Regions from separate parts of the Gilliamella sp. LMG 34361 genome, predicted to be linked through region 1. Evidence: riboswitches for the same ligand, from Rfam matches in the RefSeq annotation. Region 1 holds a riboswitch; each other region holds the start of a gene.
What was found. Region 1 has a riboswitch for thiamine pyrophosphate ahead of thiM (hydroxyethylthiazole kinase). Riboswitches for the same ligand answer to the same signal wherever they lie in the genome.
Positions count from the first base shown of each region.

Region 2: it holds a riboswitch for thiamine pyrophosphate, as region 1 does, so the genes downstream of both, thiB (thiamine ABC transporter substrate binding subunit) here and thiM (hydroxyethylthiazole kinase) in region 1, are expected to answer to the same signal.
Region 3: it holds a riboswitch for thiamine pyrophosphate, as region 1 does, so the genes downstream of both, AC5LXI_RS10505 (thiaminase II/PqqC family protein) here and thiM (hydroxyethylthiazole kinase) in region 1, are expected to answer to the same signal.

Region 1 covers NZ_OZ474903.1:1,129,585-1,137,114, reverse strand. The annotation lists gene AC5LXI_RS05535 (Dam family site-specific DNA-(adenine-N6)-methyltransferase) at 1-780, shown strand, start outside; gene rpe (ribulose-phosphate 3-epimerase) at 820-1,497, shown strand; gene AC5LXI_RS05525 (phosphoglycolate phosphatase) at 1,490-2,185, shown strand; gene trpS (tryptophan--tRNA ligase) at 2,209-3,204, shown strand; gene trkA (Trk system potassium transporter TrkA) at 3,306-4,667, shown strand; TPP riboswitch at 4,720-4,815, shown strand; gene thiM (hydroxyethylthiazole kinase) at 4,868-5,656, shown strand; gene thiE (thiamine phosphate synthase) at 5,666-6,322, shown strand; gene thiD (bifunctional hydroxymethylpyrimidine kinase/phosphomethylpyrimidine kinase) at 6,319-7,113, shown strand; gene AC5LXI_RS05495 (heavy-metal-associated domain-containing protein) at 7,205-7,408, opposite strand.
Region 2 covers NZ_OZ474903.1:1,371,571-1,379,100, reverse strand. The annotation lists gene AC5LXI_RS06650 (hypothetical protein) at 1-1,409, opposite strand, end outside; gene thiQ (thiamine ABC transporter ATP-binding protein ThiQ) at 1,763-2,458, opposite strand; gene thiP (thiamine/thiamine pyrophosphate ABC transporter permease) at 2,436-4,058, opposite strand; gene thiB (thiamine ABC transporter substrate binding subunit) at 4,030-5,028, opposite strand; TPP riboswitch at 5,069-5,173, opposite strand; gene argS (arginine--tRNA ligase) at 5,324-7,057, shown strand.
Region 3 covers NZ_OZ474903.1:2,218,339-2,225,868, reverse strand. The annotation lists partial or broken gene AC5LXI_RS10540 (MFS transporter) at 1-405, shown strand, start outside; gene AC5LXI_RS10535 (IclR family transcriptional regulator) at 472-1,224, opposite strand; gene AC5LXI_RS10530 (dihydrodipicolinate synthase family protein) at 1,440-2,330, shown strand; gene AC5LXI_RS10525 (hypothetical protein) at 2,519-2,662, shown strand; gene AC5LXI_RS10520 (SemiSWEET family transporter) at 2,914-3,177, shown strand; gene AC5LXI_RS10515 (hypothetical protein) at 3,596-3,823, shown strand; gene AC5LXI_RS10510 (DUF1161 domain-containing protein) at 3,965-4,444, shown strand; TPP riboswitch at 4,507-4,595, shown strand; partial or broken gene AC5LXI_RS10505 (thiaminase II/PqqC family protein) at 4,742-5,080, shown strand; gene asnA (aspartate--ammonia ligase) at 5,339-6,331, opposite strand; gene allD (ureidoglycolate dehydrogenase) at 7,179-7,530, opposite strand, start outside.

The sequences.
Region 1 (7,530 bases):
AAATATGAGCTTGTGGACACAATTAAACATTATCTACCAGATGGGGAACAACTTATTGAACCCTTTGTAGGCGCAGGTTCCGTTTTTTTAAACACGAACTTCAAAAGCTATATTTTAGCTGACATCAATCACGATCTAATTGCGTTGTTTAGGTTGTTACAATCCAATCCTGATCAATTTATTGGTGATCTTAAACTGTTATTTAACCATCAGAATAATCAAGCTGAGGCTTTTTATCAGCTGCGTGATGTGTTCAATTACAGTAAAGATCAATATCTACGATCGCTTTTGTTTGTTTATTTGAATCGTCACTGTTATAACGGTTTATGCCGCTATAATAACAGCGGTTTTTTTAATGTGCCTTTTGGTCGTTATAAGACGATCTATTTTCCTGAAAAGGAACTCTATTATTTTGCGCAAAAAGCACAAGATGCTGAGTTTATCTGTACGCCCTATCATGAAGCAATGAAATTGGCGAAGCGTAATTCTGTTATTTATTGTGATCCGCCTTATCTTTCGCCAAATGAGTCAGTCGGTTTTACAGCTTATTATTCTAATAATTTTGGCTATGACGAGCATATGCGATTGTCACAGTTGGCAGAAAAAATCGCTTATAAAAAAAATATTCCTGTACTGGTTTCAAATCACGATACCGAGTATACCAGAACGTTATACAATAAAGCTCGCCATCTTTACCGAGCAGAAATGCGACGCTCAATTAGCTGTGCTGGCGAAGGACGAAAAAAAATTGATGAAATATTAGCCTTGTACCAAAAATAACCTATTTTATGTATAAGGTTTTATTAGTAGAGGTATGTTATGAATGAGTTTATTATTGCACCATCAATATTATCCGCCGATTTTGCTCGACTTGGTGAAGATACTCAAAAAGTGTTAGATGCAGGGGCCGATGTTGTGCATTTTGATGTAATGGATAACCACTTTGTGCCCAACTTGACGATGGGTAGTATGTTTTGTAAGGCACTTCGCGATTATGGCATTACAGCTCCGATTGATGTTCATTTAATGGTTTCCCCAGTTGAAGATTTAATTACCTCATTTGCCAAAGCTGGCGCCACTAATATCTCTATTCATCCAGAAGCCACTATTCACCTTGATCGTTCTTTGCAGTTAATTAAAGATCAGGGTTGTACGGCAGGGATTGTACTTAACCCAGCTACGCCGTTAGATCATTTAGATTATGTGATGGACAAAGTCGATATTATTTTATTGATGGGCGTTAATCCTGGTTTTGGTGGGCAATCATTCATTCCAACTACACTTAAAAAATTACAGCAAGTTAAACAGCGTATTGTTGATTCGGGAAGAAATATTCGCTTGGAAATTGATGGCGGAGTTAAAATTGATAATATTGCTGAAATTGCTAGAGCGGGTGCTGATATGTTTGTTGCTGGTTCAGCCATATTTAGTCAACCTGATTATAAAACCGTTATTGACGCAATGCGTAAAGAATTAGCAGGAGTTAACCATGGCTAAGTTAAATGATATTCAAGCCATCGCTTTTGATTTAGATGGAACTTTAGTAGATAGCGTGCCAGGCCTTGCCCTAGCAGCGCAAAAAATGTTAGCAGATTTGAAGTTACCAACTGTTACCAATGAGCAAGTGAAAAACATGGTAGGTAATGGTATTGATGTGATGCTTGAACGCGTGTTTAAAGCGATTAATGTCAATCCGTCTAAAGCAGATTTTAGTCAAGCTAAACAGCTGTTTAGTCAACACTATGATAAGGTTATGGATGCGCAAACAACGCTGTTTCCCCATGTTAAAGAGACATTAAAAACACTTTATGAAAATCATTATCCATTAGCTTTGGTTACCAATAAACCTGCGCAGTTTTTACCTGCTTTATTAACGTCTTTAGGTATTAAAGCCTATTTTTCATTGGTACTTGGAGGGGGGGATGTGATTAAGTTAAAACCACACCCTGCCCCACTTTATCAAGTCATGGCAACCTTTGGGGTATTTAGCGATCAGTTGCTGTTTGTTGGGGATTCGAAAAATGATATAACTGCCGCAAAAAATGCTAACTGCCCAACGGTGGCGTTAAGCTATGGTTATAATTATGGAGTGTCAATTGCAACTAGCGAGCCTGACTTTTTATTTGATGATTTTCAAGAGATATTAACCCTATTACCTCAGCCAAAAGCTGATGCAGAAAAATAATGAGTATAAATTAGGAATAAATTATGAGTAAACCAATTGTATTTAGTGGCGCTCAGCCATCTGGAGAACTAACATTAGGCAACTATTTAGGTGCTTTGAAGAATTGGGTGTCTTTGCAAAATGAATATGATTGCGTTTATTGTATCGTCAATCAACATGCTATCACGGTACGACAAGATCCGAACAAGTTGCGTAAAGCAACACTTGATACGTTAGCCCTTTATTTGGCGTGTGGTATCGATCCACAAAAAAGTACTATTTTTGTTCAATCACAAGTTCCGGCGCATGCTGAATTAGGTTGGGCATTAAACTGTTATACCTATTTTGGTGAATTAAGCCGTATGACGCAGTTTAAAGATAAGTCGTCTCGTCATTCTGAAAATATTAACGCTGGGTTGTTTGATTATCCGGTGCTGATGGCAGCTGACATTTTGTTATATCAAGCTAATTTAGTTCCTGTTGGAGATGATCAGAAGCAACATCTTGAGTTGTCCCGTGATATTGCTATGCGTTTTAATGCGCTTTATGGCGATATTTTTACGGTTCCTGAGCCATTTATTGCTAAAGTGGGCGCTCGTGTGATGTCGTTACAAGATCCAACCAAAAAAATGTCTAAATCAGATGAGAACCGTAACAATGTTATTGGGTTACTTGAAGATCCAAAAGATGTTGAGAAAAAGATTAAACGCGCAATAACTGATTCAGACGAGCCACCTGTTGTGCATTATGATTTAAAAAATAAAGCTGGTGTTTCGAACCTATTAGATATTCTAACGGGTATCACCGGTAAACCAATTGCAGAACTTGAAAAAACGTTTGAAGGCAAAATGTATGGTCATCTAAAAACCGAAGTAGCAAATCAAGTTATTGATATGTTAACCGGTTTACAAACAAAATATCATCAGTATCGTGATGATGAAGATTATCTTCTTTCCATTATGCAAGAAGGTGCGCAAAAGGCTCGCGCTAAGGCAGAGCCAACATTGAAGAAGGTTTATGATGCAATCGGTTTTGTATAATCGAAAATAAGATTGCTATTATACTAAACAATATCAAACGGCTTTAATTGATATAAACGCTTTTAATACGATTAAAGCTATTTGATTATGATAGGTTAGTTATGAAAATTATCATTCTTGGTGCAGGTCAAACCGGTAGTGCACTTGCTGAGTATCTAGTAACTGAAAAGCAGAACGATGTTACGGTCGTAGATGAAAATCATGATAAACTGCAATCTTTACAAGAGCGTTTTGATTTACAAGTGATTTGTGGTAAATCGTCTTATCCACAAGTGTTAGAGAGCGCTGGTGCTGAATCAGCCGATATGTTAGTTGCCGTTACCAATTCTGATGAAGTAAATATGATGGCTTGTCAGATCGGTCATGTAATGTTTAACATCCCACAAAAAGTTGCCCGAATCCGTGCACCAGAATATAACGATGAAAAATACCCATTTTTTAACAAAGATTGCATTAACATTGACCATATCATCGCCCCTGAAAATTTAATCACCAATCATATTAGTCAATTAGTACAATATCCAGGCGCACTACAGTTTGCTTCGTTTTATGATAATCGTGTCTGTTTAGTTGCGGTAACCGCTTATTATGGTGGTGCATTAGTTGGGAGTGAACTATCTGAACTAAAAGAGCACTTACCGCACGTTGAAGCGCGTGTTGTTGCAATTTATCGTAAAAATCGATTTATTCGCCCAATTGGCTCAACTTTGATTGAAGCAGGGGATATGGTCTATTTTATTACTCCACCTCTCAACATTAAAGCGGTCACCAGTGAGCTACAACGGTTAGAAAAACCTTATAAGCGCATCATTATTAGCGGGGGTGGCGGCATTGCTGTTGCTTTAGCTAAACGATTAGAAAACGATTATCAAGTTAAATTGATTGAACGTAATGCCGAAAAAGCAGAATTAATTGCCGAGCAGTTAGTTAATACTACCGTATTACATGGTGAATCATCAGACCAAGAGTTATTGTCGCAAGAGCAAGTGGAACTCACCGATCTGTTCGTGGCTGTCACCAGTGATGATGAAGCCAATATTATGTCGTCAATGCTTGCCAAAAGAATGGGCGCGAAAAAAGTCATCGTACTTATTCAACGACAAGCTTATTTAGAGCTAATTAACGATAGCGTAATTGATATTGCTATTTCACCACAACACGCCACTATTTCAGAGTTACTCAGTCATGTAAGGCAAAATGGTGTGGTTAAAGTTGTCTCACTGCGCCAAGGCGAGTCGGAAATTGTCGAAGTGGTAGCCCATGGTGAGGCGGAAAATTCAAAATTAGTTGGTAAAAATATCAACAGTCTAAAATTACCTTCAGGCGCAACTATTGGTGCGGTGGTTCGTGGTGAAGATGTGATTATTGTAAATACCGATTTGATGATTGAAGATGGCGATCATTTAATCATTTTCTTACCTGATAGACGAGCCATTAGCGATATCGAAAGATTATTACAATAACTTGTTTAATTTTTAAACTCGGTACATAATAAAACAGTTTTATACAAATTCGTTCTTGGACTCGGGGTGTTTATTGCAAAAAACTGAGATTTTACCCGTTGAACCTGATTTGGATCATACCAACGTAGGGAAGTCTTAGTCTTAATTACCCATTTTGACACATTCTTCCCTTACTTTAATTAATTAGATAAGGAAAGAATATGTCGGCCATTAAATCATTTCCAAGCCATGATGCCATTGCCTTTATTGAGCAAGTTAAAAATCAACGCCCGTTAATCCATTGTATTACTAATGATGTGGTGCAAAATTTTACGGCTAATGTTCTACTAGCAATTGGCGCTTCGCCAGCGATGGTAGTTGCAGAGCAGGAAGTTGAGGACTTTGTTGTCATTGCTAGTGGTTTGCTGATTAATATTGGTACGATTGACAGCCATAGCGCCAAAAGTATGTTACTAGCTGCTGCAAAAGCTAATCAAACGCAAACCCCTTGGGTACTTGATCCGGTCGCTGTTGGCTCCGCTTTGAGATATCGCACCGACATTGCTAAACAACTATTATCCTTTAAACCAACTGTCATTCGCGCAAATGCTTCCGAAATTTTAGCATTAAGTGGCCTACAATCATCATCTAAAGGGCCGGATGGGCTTGATTCTAGTGATTTTGCATTAAATGCAGCAACACAATTAGCCGAAAAATATCAAACTATTGTCGCTATAACGGGTAAAGTCGATTATGTTACAGATGGCAAGCAAGTTTATAGTATTACCGGTGGCGATATCGCGCTAACAAGTGTAACCGGCACTGGTTGTTCATTATCTGCAATGGTGGCAGCGTTTATCGCCACATCTAAAGATCATCTAGCTGTTACCGCCGCAGCCTGCTTTATGATGAAAAAAGCGGGTGAACTCGCTAACAAGCGACAAGGACTAGGCACTTTTGCCATATCAATTATTGACCAACTTTCACTATTTAAGCAAAATCACCAATAAGGATATTTGATGAAAAAGCAACTGGATTTGACCCTTTACTTAGTGCTTGATCCGCTACTTTGTGGTGGCATAAACGGTATGGTTAATACTACAAAAATTGCCGTCGAAAATGGTGTTACCGCGGTGCAATTACGCTCAGAACAAGACTATTCAGGTAAAAATTGGTATCACGCTGCCCTAGCGTTAAAAGAGGTATTAAATAATACCTCAGTGCCACTATTGATTAATGATCATGTAGATATTGCTTTAGCTATTGATGCCGATGGTGTTCATGTTGGACAAAGTGATCTACCGGTCGAAGTGACCCGCCTCTTAATTGGTAATGATAAGTGGTTAGGACTTTCGGTTTCCAATCTAGTACAACTGGAGAGTGTTCCTTGGCAATTGGTCGATTATCTGGGCATTGGCCCAATCTTTCCAACCACCACCAAAAAAGATGCCGCAACAGCAACGGGTATTGACCAATTGACAGCACTGGTTAACACCAAACAGTGCCCAGCAGTAGCTATTGGTGGCATAGGAGTAAATAATTTAACCGAAGTGATTCAAACGGGTATTGAAGGTATTGCGGTAGTTTCCGCAATTTGTGGGCAAGCCGATATTGCTAAGGCTACATCTGAACTAATTAAAAAAATAAGACAAGCAAAAGAGGAAATAGGAGTATGACAACAGTTGCATTAACCATAGCCGGTAGTGATCCTAGTGGTGGCGCCGGTATTCAAGCGGATCTAAAAGCATTTTCGGCACTTGGCGCTTATGGCATGTCAGTAATTACCGCTTTAACCGCGCAAAGTACCCAAGGCGTTAATGGCGTACACGCCGTTCCGCCTGAATTTGTCGAAGCACAATTTAATACCCTTTATCAAGATATTGATATCGATAGCGTGAAAATTGGCATGCTGATGAATAAAGAGATTGTTACTTCAGTAGCCCACTTATTAAACAATAATCCTATTACCAATATTGTGCTTGATACGGTAATGATTGCCAAAGGCGGACATCCATTATTAAAAGCAGATGCCATTTCTGCTATTCGAGATCGGTTATTACCATTAGCTACCATCATAACCCCTAACCTTCCTGAAGCTGCTGCTTTGCTTGATTGTCAGGAGGCTAAAAACGAAGATGAAATGCAACAACAGGGTTATGAGTTACTCAAATTAGGCTGTCAGGCTGTCTTAATGAAGGGCGGACATTTGCCAAGTCAAGAAAGCCCTGATTATTTAATCACTCACAACAACATCATCAAAGTGACATCACCAAAGATCGCAACGAAAAATACCCATGGTACAGGTTGTACTCTCTCTGCGGCAATAGCAGCATTATTACCAAAACATAATTTAGAAGAAGCAGTTAAACAAGCCAAAAACTACCTACAAGGTGCTATTGAGCATGCGGATAGTTTGAAAATTGGTAAAGGAATTGGACCTACTCATCATTTTTATCAATGGTGGTAATGTAAGTTAGAAAGAAAATAATTCAATTTAAATTCAATTTAAATAGTTGCGAGGCTTGCTGAAATGCCTCGCTAAACCAATATATTTAACATTAATAAGCAATACCAACGTATTGAAAACCCGCTTCATCAATTGCGGCAATTGCCGCTTCTTGCGAAATAGTACCACCTTCAATATCAACCTCACGCTTGGTCAAATCAACACTAACTTTCGCTTTAGGATCAATATCATTAATTGCTTTAGTAATGGTTTTAACACAATGTTGGCAACTCATATTATCAACTATTAATTTCATCATTAACCCCTTTTGGTTATTTAATAATTTACCGGTAAACTATCAATGGCAACAAATCACAAAAATTAGATCATTCTCTCAATAATTTGCTAGCTATTGCCATTAATTAAATAAAATTTAAT
Region 2 (7,530 bases), 240 kb from region 1:
TATTTGATCATTTCCCCCCATTCCGTAAAGAACCCTGCCCCAATGTGACGCTGAAAATAATGATTAGATGACAGAGGTTTCGCACTGACAGCACCTCGACAGTCCGGACGATTAGAATGCTGACAATTCGCATTAGTTAAATCCATAACCGCAGGCATACGATATCCAATTTTTGTACACCATGATGATGTACTTGAATAAGAGTATTCACTAGTACCACGGTTGACAAACCATTGCTTTAACACAAAACCATATTTTAACTCGATATCATTATTGTCACTATCTTTACCTTTACCAACTAACTCAAATACCTGAGGCAGAGATAGCTTATCTAAACGAGTTGGATTATCAGAAATCTGTTGCGAAGGGTCTTCAACAGCAGGACCTGTTAGCGTGACATGAACACTTTTATTTGTTGAGTTGGTCATCGTCACCTTAATACCAGCATTAGGTGAAACTACCTCCCACTCTAAAGGCTCAGCAACACCGGCTATCTGTAAATCAAAATACATATTATTAGCACCAGTAGTTGGGAAATTTTTCTCATAATCTGATGGACTAAATGACTGCGGAAGAAACCCATCAAACATGTCCCACATTGAAGAAGGACCGGCAAAATCTTCATCACGTTCAGGGTGAACTTTAGCAAAACAAATCACTGGTGAGGATATCTTAGGACTAATATAATAAGTGACATGACCCGGTCTAAAACGACTTAAATTAGGCACACCATAAAATGTTGTTAAATCGCCTCCAGTAGAAGCTGATAAGGTTAATTCATAAGGCGCTTTACAGATGTTAAGTACTTCATTACGCCCAACAAATTGTTCATTTTTATCAACGATGGATAAGTGCAAATTGCCTGAAGATCTGATTCGATCAGGATCTTGGCCATCACCATCACCATCATCATCATTCCAATAATGATAAGGTGCACGAACAAGATAATCTAATAAGATATCATCAGTATCAATTGGCATCAACATACCAATATCGGCAAAACTCTGACCCACATTTGGTAAAATGATCGGATTTGTCTCACTTGAAGTATTTGTTGCGGAAGTATATTTATCCCCATTAGATAAAGTTATCACGAGTAAATCGTCACCATCTGTTATACGGGTGCGACCTCCATCGAAGGTAAAATAGGGCGCATTACCATTGATAACATTCACCGTTTTTGATGTTAATGCATGGCTGGAAAAAGGAATTGTCAAAAAAGCCATTAACACTAAAACGATGATCTGTCGAGATAAAAAGGATCGATATAAGGATCGCGATAAGATTCTTGGGATTTCACGCAATCTCGATAAAAAACAAACGTTCGTGAAAAATGAACGGTAAGCACTTAATTTTGGCGAAGCTAAATTATAGGTTAGCCAAATTTCTTGTTTAAAATTACAATACATTTTGACTACCTTGTCGATTAAATTTTTGATTTATTTGATTTTTATATTAACTGTTTAGCCGTTATTTATATACACTAAACAGCGCAAAAGTATAATGACTGAAAAAACACGATGCAACACTTTTTTCACGGTTAATTGTTAACTTTTGTTAAGGAATACTGATAGATGGAAAACAGGATCGGTTATTTGTTGTTTATAAAAAAATGACACCTTTACCTTACCTATAAAAAATCACCATTTTCAACGTTAGAAATTTAGAGATTAGACTTTTGATTTTGACAATTTTGTGATCGTTTTTAGAAGAGATTTTGCACTTCAAAAACCTCGTTCCTCAACTTTTTTAAGTCAATATTCTAGCTTTTAATTCCCAATAAATTTGTTATTCTCTTGTTTTCAGTAAGTTGTTTTGGTGCTGCGTTAAAGATGATGTTGCCATTTTCGATAACAAGGCAACGTGAAAAATGGTTGAGTGAGTTATCTAAGTAGTGCGATACCATCATTAGCGTGAGATTAAATTCAGTACAGATTTGGTTGACAAGTGCTAGCATTTCAAAACGTAATGCTTGATCTAGCGCGGAAAAAGGCTCGTCTAATAATAATATTGGGCGATGTTGTATAAGGCAGCGTGCTAATGCCACTCGTTGGCGTTGCCCGCCTGATAGTTGTTCGGGATAGCGCTGGTTAAAGCCTTCAAGCCCAACACGAACAAGCATGTCACCAATGGTGGTTTGTTCGGTTTGACTGAGTTTTAATGCAGGTTTTATGCCTAAGGCAATATTTTGTTCAACCGTGAGATGGCTAAAAAGGTTGTTGTGTTGAAATAGCATTGATACTGGGCGTTTGCCCGGTAAGGTTGTGGTGACGTTTTGATGATTTAGGATGATTTGTCCTGAGTTAGGAAAGATAAATCCTGCAATTAAGCTCAGTAAAGTGCTTTTGCCTGCACCACTTGGACCAACAATAATAACCCGCTCTTTAGCGGCAATATTTAACGCAAAGTGCATATTGAAGTTGTCATATTGATATTCAATTTTTTGAAGTTCGATCATAATCCATCACAACCAATAAACTAAAGGATAAAAGTAATAAAATCGCAGCTGTCACTACGCTTTCTTGATAATGATAATGCGATATCTGTTGATATAAATAATAAGGTAAGGTGATAACTGATTGCCCACCAAATAATGCTATTACCCCAAAATCACCCAATGATAATATGGCGGCAAAAGCAAAACTCATTAACATAAGGTTCTTTAACCCCTTGAAATCAACCAAATAAAAATGCATCAACCCATTTATATTGAGAGATTGGCTTAGTTGCCAATAGCGCGCTGTGATGTCATACATTGGCATGGCTAGATTTTTGAGGATGAAAGGCAATGCCATTAATCCATTGCATAACATGATTAATAAACAGATGAAAGCCGTATTGTTACTATAACCAAAAAGTAATAGAAATAATCCTGACGCCAATACCATGCTCGGTATAGCCAAGATAAGTGAAGCAATTAGCATAAGTCGATTACTTAATTGTCGTTGTCGATTTATTAGTAGTCGACTATTTGTCCATAGCAATAATAAGCCTAGTAACATGGCAATCATAGCCGAACCAGTGGCAATAATGATTGAAGAAAGTAAGGCTTGTTGCAACATTGATGTTAGCAATGAAATTCTAAAAAAATAGATGCCTTGAAAGAGTATACAAAACAGCGGTAAGAGTATAAATAACTCCCCTATTACGATAATTATTACACTAATAACTTTTAGCCAATTTACTGTCGGTAATCGATAGTTGGCGTGACTAAATTTGACACTGAGCGTGCTTTGCGTTTTGTTTATTTTTTGCATTAAACCGATAAAAGTCACACAGCAAACCAACTGTAAACACGCAAGTAATGCTGCTTGTAGAAGATCAAAATCCCGCACAGCTTGATATATTGCAACTTCAAGCGTGGTATATTTTGGACCACCACCGAGAGCAAGCACAATGGCAAAACTCGAAAAACAGAGCATAAAAATAAGTGCAGTCATGGGTAGTATTTGTCTACGAAGTAATGGCCATTCGAGTAATTTGAAATACGTGAATGTTGAGAAGTTAAGTTGCGCAGCTAGCTGTTTTTGTTCAATAGGAACGCTGTTTAGTGTTTTGTAAAATAATGCACAAGCATAAGGAAAATTCAAGAATATATGCGCCAATAAAATACCTTGCAATCCATAAATATGAAATGGGAACGGGATATGTAGTAGTTGACAAACATATGCTAGTAAACCTTGTTGGCCATATACTGATAATAATCCTGTCACTACCACCAAGGCAGGCAAAATAAAGGTCATCGGCATCATTTTTATTAATAATCGTTTACCTTTAAAATCAATTAAGGATAGCGCTTTAGCCATTAAAATGGCTGATAAAAGTGAGAGTATTGTCGATAATATAGCTTGATAAAAGGTGATCCAAACAATATGCAGAACGTAGCTATCAAGATAGATCGTAACATTTCCTGATTGTAAGGCAAATCGCCAAATAGCGATAAGTGCCGAGCTTAATACAATGAGTATTAAGCTGGCAGCACTGATTCCTGGTAAAAACGATTTGAATTTTAACATTGGCGATACTGGCCTATTTGCTGATTGCCGTTTGCCATTCACGAATCCATGCTTTTTGATGTTTTTCGATCTCTTCTGGCTTAAATTCTAACGATTTGTTTACTGAATTGATTTGCGCAAAAGCATTAGGTAAATCAGTTTTGATAATTGGATACATTACGTTTTTTTCAGCAAATTGACGTTGCACTTCTGGTGTGAGTAAGTAACGTAAGAATTGGTGAGCTAGGTCAATTTCTTGGCTGTATTTGATGATGCCAGCCACTTCAACTTGGCGATAGTGACCTTCATCAAAAATAGCTGCTTCGTAATGGTGATTGTTTTCATTAATAATATGCGCCACAGGTGAAGTGCTGTAGCTAAGCACAAAATCGGCCTCACCCTTTAAGAACATACCATAAGCTTCGCTCCAACCTTTAGTGACAGTCACAGTGTTTTTAGCAATTTGTTGCCAAGCATCTGCTGCTTTGTCACCATACACTTTTTTCATCCAAAATAGTAAACCAAGTCCTGGTGTGCTGGTTCTTGGATCTTGATAGATGATTTTCCAATCGGCTTGATTATCTACCAGTTCATGTAATGAGTGCGGAGGATTTTTGACTTTGTCTTTGTTGTAGATAAAGGCAAAATAACCAAAATCATAAGGCATAAAACTATCGTCCCACCAGTTGGTATTGAGGTTGTCTGGTTTAGCGATTTGATGTGGAATAAGGATATTTGCTTGTTTTGCTTGTTCTAATAAGTTGTTATCTAGTCCTAAAATAACATCAGCATTAGTTTTGTCACCTTCAAGACGAATACGGTTTAAAACTGATACGCCATCACCTAATGTGACAACTTCAAGCTGGCAGTTACACTGCGCTTCAAACCCTTTTTTAATAGCTTCTCCAGGCCCCCATTGTGACATAAATGAGTTATAGCTATATACCGTTAAGGTGGGTAGTTCGGCGCTAACTAATTGGCTAAATAGTGAAAAAGAAATAATAATAGATAGTAAAAGGTTTTTACGAAACATTTTGCCTCCAAAGTTATAAGTAAAAGACAAAAGGTTTGAGCAGATATATTAACTCAAATCCCTCCGCTGGCATTATCCAGTTCAGGTTCGACGAGTTATGTCAGTCTGACACTCTCAGCCCTTTAGGGCACCCCGTTGAGAACAATAGGTAGTTTAGAGTGGGCGAGTAGAATTGTAAACAGTCGATCTGTTGATAGCGAGATAATTGTGCGATGTAGATATCAGCCGATCAGTGACAATTGTTGCGTTTGTCGGTATGATATGCCCCATTTATTTCTTATCGATTAGGTATAGTGTGAATATTCAACAATTATTAACGCAACGTGTTTCACAAGCAATGATTATGGCCGGTGCCGATAAAAACTGTGACGCTTTAATCAAGCAATCAGCTAAGGTTCAATTTGGTGACTACCAAGCTAATGGCATCATGTCTACCGCTAAAAAATTGGCTATGCCGCCACGAGCATTAGCTGAAAAGGTTTTGCAACATCTGGATATTGATGACATTGCCGATAAAGTGGAAATTGCTGGCCCCGGTTTTATCAATATCTTTTTAAAAGATAGTTGGATTGCCGAACAGAACGAAGTGGCGTTAAGTAACGATAAATTGAATATCACTTTACCCGCCAAACCACAAACTATTGTGGTTGATTATTCTGCGCCGAACGTTGCAAAAGAGATGCACGTTGGCCATTTACGCTCTACCATCATTGGAGATGCGAGTGTACGAGTATTAAGCTTCCTTGGTCATAATGTTGTTCGAGCTAACCATGTTGGCGATTGGGGTACTCAATTTGGAATGTTAATTGCTTATCTTGAAAAAATGCAAAATGAACATGCCAACGATATGGAACTGTCAGATTTAGAATCGTTCTATCGTGCCGCTAAAAAACATTACGATGAAGATGAAGTCTTTGCCGAAAAAGCCCGTAATTATGTGGTTAAACTTCAAGGTGGTGATGAGTATTGCCGCGATATGTGGCGAAAATTAGTTGATATAACCATGACACAAAATATTGCCACCTATAAACGCCTTAATGTGACATTATCGCTTGAAGATACTATGGGTGAAAGCATTTATAACAGCATGCTACCAGGAATTGTTGCCGATCTAAAACAGAAAAAGTTAGCTGTTGAGAGTGACGGTGCAATTGTGGTGTTTTTGGATGAGTATAAAAATAAAGAAGGCGAACCTATGGGCGTTATCATCCAAAAACGTGATGGCGGCTATCTCTATGCAACAACTGATATTGCCTGTGTCAAATATCGTTACGAGACCTTACATGCTGAGCGTATTTTATATTATACCGATTCACGCCAACACCAACATTTAGAACAAGTTTGGGCGATTGTCCATAAAGCGAAATATGTGCCAGAATCATTAAAGCTTGAGCACCATATGTTTGGTATGATGTTAGGTAAAGATGGTAAACCATTTAAGACACGTTCAGGCGATACGGTAAAATTAAATGATCTGCTGGATGAAGCAACAGAGCGTGCAGAGGCGTTAATTAAAAGTAAGAATCCTGATCTTTCAGCTCAAGAATTGGCGCAAGTGGTTGATGCAGTGGCAATTGGCGCTGTGAAATATGCCGATTTATCCAAAAATCGTACTACCGATTATGTTTTTGATTGGGATAATATGTTGTCATTTGAGGGCAATACGGCGCCTTATTTGCAATATGCCTATACTCGCGTGCTTTCTGTATTTAGAAAGTCAAATATTAGTGAAGATAGCTTAAGTGGTAATATCTATCTCGAAACGGATAAAGAACGAGCATTAGCGATACGATTAATTCAATTTGATGAAACGATTTCAAACGTTGCCGCTGAAGGGACGCCACATATACTTTGTGCATATTTGTATGATATTGCGACCTTATTTTCCAGCTTCTATGAGCACTGTCCTATTTTAGCGGCTGAAAATGAGGAGTTGAAACTTAGTCGTTTAAAACTAGCCTCTTTAACCGCGAAAACCCTTAAAACGGGCTTAGATATGCTTGGCATTAAAACCGTTGAGAAGATGTAATATAATACACCACCGATATTATTGAGTATTGGTGGTGTATCTTTATTAGATAAAAGGGTTGAAAAGTTGTTCTTTGAATAAACTTGCTTTAAATCCTTCAATATCATCCTAAGCCCCCCCTCTATCCTTTCATTAAAAAATGAAGTTGCTGCCAATCCCGTTTTTTCAACTATGAAATTCACACATTTATTAGTTTTAATTCAGCATAATTGGCAAAAAAATGAATTTAAAACAAACAAAATATTGAAGTGGTATAGACTCCTCAATTATTTTTACAGGTGATTTTTAATCTCATTTTTGCGACTCTGGTTAGTTATTATTAAATAACTAGTTAGCTAGGTTTAAGTTATCTCATTAAAAAAAGTTGGCTATTTGCGATGAGTTTTATGGCTAAAAATCTCAAAAATAATACTTTAACTATTTCATTTGTTTAAATATTTTTTAAATTAAAGTGCTTGATCTTATTAGTAAAA
Region 3 (7,530 bases), 1.1 Mb from region 1:
GCGCAATTACCAGGTTATTTTACCGTTGCTTGGTTGATCGAACGAGTAGGGCGAAAATGGGTATTAATAGCGTATTTATTCGGAACCTTGATCAGTGCGTATTTATTTTGTATTGCTGACTCAATAAACCTAGTGGCGCATTACTATCATTTTTCAACCTAGGTGCTTGGGGAGCATGCCTACACGCCAGAACAATATACCACTAATATTCGTGCAACTGGTGCTGGCATGGCTGCCTCAATAGGCCGAATTGGCGGCATATTAGGCCCATTAATGGTTGGGTTTTTAATGGCTAATCAAATTAGTGTTAGCATGATATTTGGTTTATTTAGCTTATCAATTTTGGTAGCTATCTTAGCAATACTATTTCTTGGTAAAGAGACCAAACAAACTAGCCTTTCATAACTTAACAAAAACCTTTTTCAACTATAATTGCTAGATATGGTCGTTGAAAAAGGTCTTATATGATAACTAGCCAATTATTTTCTTAGTTAACATGTTTGCTGCGATCAACAAATATTCTGTAAATTCAGCAATTCGTTCTTGCGGCATTTGAAATCTTATTCCTGAGGTACTCATTGCGGCGATAACATTACCATGCTTATCAAAAATCGGAGCGGCTAAGCAAGTTACCTCATCAAAGTCTTCGCCATCATCAAATGCCCAACCTTGCTTTCTTACGAATTGCAATGCCTTTTTATAATCAGTTTTAGTTGCTATGGTATTTTTAGTTTTAATTGGCAACTGTTCACTAGGAAACAGATCATCAATACGTTGTTCCGGTAACCAAGCTAACAGTACCTTACCTAATGCCGAACTATGTAAAGATAATCGACGACCTAACCAACTTTTAATTTGTATCGCATTATCGCTCTCAATTTTAGCTAAATAGATTGCAGCATCACCATCCAAAATACCTAAATGACAAGCCAACTGTGTTTTATCCCGCAAAAAAGAGAGTGGTTCAAGAGCTAAATCCTTAATATTAAATTGCTCAATTGCTTTATTACCAAATTCATACAGATTAAGCCCTAAAAAATACTTATTTCCTTTTTGTCGTAATAAACCATTAGTCACCATACTTTTCAAGATCAATGACGAAGAACTTTGCGGTAAACAAAGGCCTTGATAAATTTGCGTATATGTCACCCCACCATTATGAGCAATAAATTTCAAAATTAGCGTGGCTTTATCAATGGCTGGCGTTTGCGATATTTTATTCATACATTTTACACCAATATATTGAATTTAAATTAGTCTAAATCTATCTATTATTTTTTACAATCACCTATTTTATTCATTTTAGATTTAATTCGGTGATCTTGATCACATTAACTAAAAAATATGGTTGAGTAATTTTCTAATTGATTAAATAGTAACGCTGTTGTAATTGGATTTATTATATTTCAATATATTGGTGTAAAAATAAGGATGCCACTATGAAAAAATCACTTAAGTTTTCGGGAGCAATTTGCCCGGCTATCACACCATTTAATAACAAAAATAAAATTGACTTTGCTGCTATGGAAAAACACTACCAAATGTTAACTGATGCAAAAATCAATGGTATTTTGGTTATGGGCACAATTGGTGAGTTTGCGACATTAAGCATCAACGAACGATTAGCTATTATCAAACACGCTCATCAGTTCACACATTTACCGTTAATTGTCAATGTTTCTACCACCGTAGTTGATGACATGATCCGTTTAGCGGATGCTGCATATGATGCAGGATATCCAGCGGTAATGGCATTACCACACTACTATTTGGCACAGACAGCTAATCAATTATATGAATATTACAAATACCTAAATTCTAGATTTCTTGGTGATTGGTTTATTTACAATTTTCCTGCTCGTACTGGCTGTGATGTTGATGCAAAACTTGTTTCAAAACTGATGGTGAATTGTCCAAGATTTATTGGTATTAAAGATACAATTGATTGTGCTTCTCACACTCGTTCCATTGTGCTTGCTTCTCAAGCAATCCGTAACGATTTTTCGGTATTTGCTGGTTTTGATGAATATTTCATTCCGAATTTACTTAATGGTGGTGCGGGTGTTCTATCTGGTTTAAATAACGTCGTGCCCGAACTATTTGCATGTATAGTAAAAGCGTTTAAAGAAAACGATTTCAAACAGCTCCAACTATTACAAAAAGAAATAAGCCGTTTATCAAATATCTATAACATTGGTGATGATTTTGTGACAACAATAAAAGCAGCAGTCGCCGAGAAATACGGTTATTTAGATGCCAAATCAAGGAATTTTGGCAGTGATTTAGATTCTAAGCAGATAAAAAGTGTAAAACAATTATTCAAATTATAAAAAATAAAGCTGGTGGTATGAAAATAAAACCATGCATTAAAAAATTTCGGGATGTAATGATGTGAATAATGTTAATTATAAAAGGACGTTTATACACCTTTTCACTAGGAACGGGAAAATATTTTGGATCTTTTACAAATGGACTCATCACAGGTTTAGTACCAATATTAACCGTTTAGTAAATTTGCATGGATGCGTCAATTAAAGTAAACGCTCTTGCACTAAGAAAATCGGGTATATTTGTTGCCATTCTACTACCTGTAGCTAAAGAGGTGCTATCATTTGCGTCAGCAGCTTCAATCGCTAAAATCTTAGTTATGGTCTCAAAATAGCCGCAAAGTTGTAACAATAATCATTTTACTTTATTACAAGTATATTGCTTGCAAAATTAGATGAAATCACTAATTAAACAGTCAACAGCAAATAATGCTGTTGTTTTATTTGTCAAAAGTAAATTGAACTAAAATATTTTATCATTTTATTTACAAAAAATTATCTGGAGCCAAGATATAACAAGGTTTAACTCGTTTGTGATATATGTTAGATTATTCGCTTCATTCATATTTAAGCAGGTAGGTTGATTTTGAATCTTTCGCCAAAGGCTTTTCACTATTTGGGTGTTATTGCAACTATTGCATCATTAGGTATGTACGTGTCTTATATCCCACAAATTATCGATAATCTTCATGGACTCAAAACCAATCCAACTCAACCTTTAGCGGCCGCAATCAACTGCTCTTTATGGGTCTGTTATGGTTTATTACAACAAAAAAAGGATTGGCCAATTGCGATAGCTAACTCTCCAGGCGTATTATTTGGTTTAATCGCTTTCTTCACTGCTTTATAAGTTTTTTCTTGTTTTCGATTCTTTGTGTTATTTATGCAGCATATTGCAAATGTTATGCTGCTTTTTTTATCTTTTATTATTTAATCAAATATTATCAAATGGACTTGATTACTTTAGCTAATATAAGAGTAAAATTTTGGTGGTTAAAATTTAACCATGATATTAAAACATTAATAATCATATCGTTATTTAGTTATCAACAGGTTTGTTAAATACTTATCAAATAATAAAGTGAATAATTTAAACTTCAGTAATTATATTAATCGCTAACTTATCGGTTTTTTGTCTGGTTCAACCATTGTTATCTAATAGCGATTAGATTATAGTTAAAGTCGGTCTACTTTTTGGTCTGGATTTATCTTTGAAATTACAAATGATGGCATTAATTAGATAAGCTCAATAAAATAAGGAAATCAAAATGGCTGACATTAATCTTTCTGATGAATTGATAAAAGATTTTATCTATTCTATGTACCGTAAAGAGGTATTATTAAATTTAAAAGGTGTGGTTTTGACAGAAGAAGATCGCAAACATCTCCACGAAAAAAGAGATTTTGTTAATCGATTATCTGAAGCAGAATTGTCCGATATTCGGTCATGGGTTTTAGATAAATTAAAATCAATTGAACAACAAGATCGTAATTAAGGTAAAATTCAACTAATTGTTATTAAGCGAACTTTTTTAAATCTATTGATAACATATATTTATGCGTTGCTTAAAACGATATAGACAGTTTAATTAATCATTCTATAATGCATTAATCTTAAATGACATTAAGGAAAGAGTATGAAAAAGTTAGCGTTAGTTTTATTGTTGGGCCTTCCTGTGGTTGCATCTGCATCAAATTGTGATGAAATCAGGGCAAATATCGCCGAAAAAATCAAAAATAACGGTGTTAATGAAGACAGTTTCCAATTAAAACTAGTTCCATCAGACCAAAATGAACAGAACCTAGAAGGTAAAATTGTTGGATCATGTGATCGCGGTCAACAAAACATTGTCTATATTCGGGCCCGACATAGTTCCAATGAAGTAACTAAAGAGGAACCAAAAACACCGGCCGAGTCATCAATCGCGCCAAACTCTACAACGCCAAAAGATAGTAATGAACCCAATTTAAGTAACGTTCCGGCTTCGAGTCAAGCTCCTGCTTCAGATTCAGCCCCAGCTCCAGTCTCAACTCAAACTGAGAGTGAAAAAGTTCAAACTTCTGCACCATCATCTACAGAAAATCAGGAGTCAAAAATTGAACAAAAAACTGAATAGTTAATAATTAAAAAGAAGGATTAAATAATAAGTTCCTTCTTATCTATTTCATCTATTAAATAATTGTTAAACTGGTGTGCCCTAGGCTGAGATTAAACCCGTTGAACCTGATTCAGTTAACACCGACGAAGGAAGTTTACAACACATTTTTTCTGCAAGTCTGTTACTCCTTGATATTAATTTGTTTAGAAGGGAGTCCATATACTATCGTTTAACGCACTTATTAAATCTTGTAAGAGTGATTGCTATATTCAGCATGATTTTATTTAACAATTAGGAGAGTGAACATTAGATTTAGCTTGCTTCCAACACTATCTAAAACAAGATTATCTTTTTTTAATTAACTTTTCTTGAGCTTGGGGGCTTTCTGTATATCAAAGTCATGATCTGATTCAAATACGACAATCATTAAAGAGTTTAAAGACCATTGTCGAAATTGAACTTGATTTACATATTGAATATTGCAAAAAATGGCAAATTACTGAACATGAATTGAGTACATTAAAAGAAGCCAAAGCTAATAGGGAATATATAAGATACGTGATTGATGATGGATTAAAAGGTGATTTATTAGATTTACATATTGTCTTAGTGCCTTGTTTAATTGGTTATGGTATGAGCGCCAATTGGTTTTAGCATTGGTTTGATGCCGAAAATACCTCTTATCACACTTGGATCAATATGTATGCTAGTAAAAAATTTCAACAAGCAATGCAAACTGAAATTGCATGGATTAATGAACGCTTATTAAGTATAGATACCAGCCGATTTGAACAATTAGCTCAAATATTTAAATAAGCAACTCAACTTGTGGCTGGTTTTTGGCAAATGGGATTAGATAAAAGTTACTAAAAGCATACTTTACCGGTTGAAGTAAAGTATGCTGTATATGAATTACAAAAGTTGTTGATAATTTTGTTTAGTTGTATCATCCCAAACACTAGCTTGGACTTGGCCAATATGCTGTTGTTGTAAAAGCAGCATTATCAATCGAGATTGCCCAATTCCCCCTCCAATTGTCTGCAAAAAATCACCATTGGCTAACGCTTTGTGCCAAGCATATTGTAAGCGATCTTCATTATTGGTTAATTTTAATTGGCGTTTTAACGTTTCTGGATCGACACGAATACCCATTGATGAGATTTCAAAACCACTATTTAACACTGGATTCCATACTAAAATATCACCATTTAAACCTTTCGAACCCATTTCATTATCGCTGCTCCAATCATCATAATCCGGAGCACGCACATCATGTTTTTCATTATTTGATAATTCACCACCAATACCAATTAAAAATACGGCGCCTAATTCCTTCGTAATTGCATTTTCCCGCTCTTTTGGTGATAAATGTGGATAACGTTTTAACAACTGCTCACTATCCATAAAAGTGATTGTTTCAGGTAAAAAACAAGAAAGATGATATTTTTCTGAAACTGCTTTTTCGGTTATTTTGATCGCGCTATAAATCTTCTCAACAGTTTGCTTTAAATAAGCTAAATTGCGATCTTCAGGACTGATTACTTTTTCCCAATCCCATTGATCGACATAAACAGAGTGAATAGGAGAGAGTTTATCTTCATCAGGGCGTAGTGCCTTCATATTGGTATAAATACCTTCACCAATCGGAAAATTATGTTGGCTCAAGATTTTGCGTTTCCATTTTGCTAATGAATGCACCACTTCAAATTTTGCATTAGCAATACTCTTAATATTAACTTGAACGGCCTTTTCAGTGCCAGATAAATTATCTTGAACGCCATCGCCAATTTGACTTAAAAGTGGTGCTTGAACCTCAATCAGTGATAGGTTATTGGCTAATTTATCAGCAAAAAATTGTTTAACAAAATTGATCCTTTGTTGTTGTTCTTTAAATGATATCGTCATTTTACATCTCAAAAAGTGAATTGGTTAGTGACGATAAATTAAACTAGAAAATAGAAATATGCAAGTTTAGCTAACAGAACTAAATCAAAGGAGAAAAATTATTCTTATCACTTTCAAAAAAACGATAGGTATTTAAAATATTTTTTAAATTTTGATTTTGCCATTTAACTAAAAGAAAACGATTAAGAATGGTAAAAAATATATTATTTATTACAAGATGTAGTTTGTTTTTAAATTAACCTTTCTTAATGTTAATTTCTTTAATCTTTTCAGTTGGATATCGAACTAATTTATCACTCAAATTAACCATACTTGTTAAGCTGATGATAATTATTTCATTGGGATGAAAGTAAACGAGAAAATGTTTCAATTTTAAAGCCTCAAGGCAATCAAATAACGAAAAACTATCTTGATTTTATTCAATCATAACATAGAGAATTGATGAACTATCAAACATTTTGAGGAGAGATGTTTATTAAAGCAAAAAAGTTGAGGAACGGGGTTTTTGAATTTAAATTTCATTTATTGTTAACTTTCTCTTGACCCAAAAAACCATTAAAAATCAGTATACTAAAAAACCACTTAAAAAAGTGTTTTTAAAACAAAAATTGCGCTTTGCCTTTTTTCAAATAATGTTTATAGTATGTATTGCGTAGTTCCCTGCCGTATAGGCAGTTGAGAAATTGCAAAAAGCTCAATATGTGCTTTATCTCCAGTTCACTGCCGTGTAGGCAGTTAAGAAATAGTCGGAGGTTTTCCCATTCTTCACTGTTTTACTCGCTGCCGAGCAGGCAGAGCTCCTCGTCCCTCAAAAAAATAGAGGGATGGGGTTTTTGTCATTCCAAGTCTATTGCGCAAACTTATTTTTATGATCATAACGATTATAATGAATATCGTCACTAATTAAATAATTATAAATATCATCAACAATCTCTATGCCATTTTTTAAATAATCGGCTTCGCGTTTTTTGCTTCTTTCGCCGGGAAAAAAGACTTCACTAACGCCTTTGGCTGGTTTAGCTTGTTTTAGTTGGTCTAGCATAGCGGACATAGTTTGTTTAAAAATATCTAGGCCGATAAAATATTTTGGATTGATCACAATATGCAGATGACCAAGGTTTCGGCCTTTAGAAAGGTCGGCATACATTGATGAGACGTTTTTGCCAAATGGCAAGCCAAGTAGGATGCCAGAAAGCACA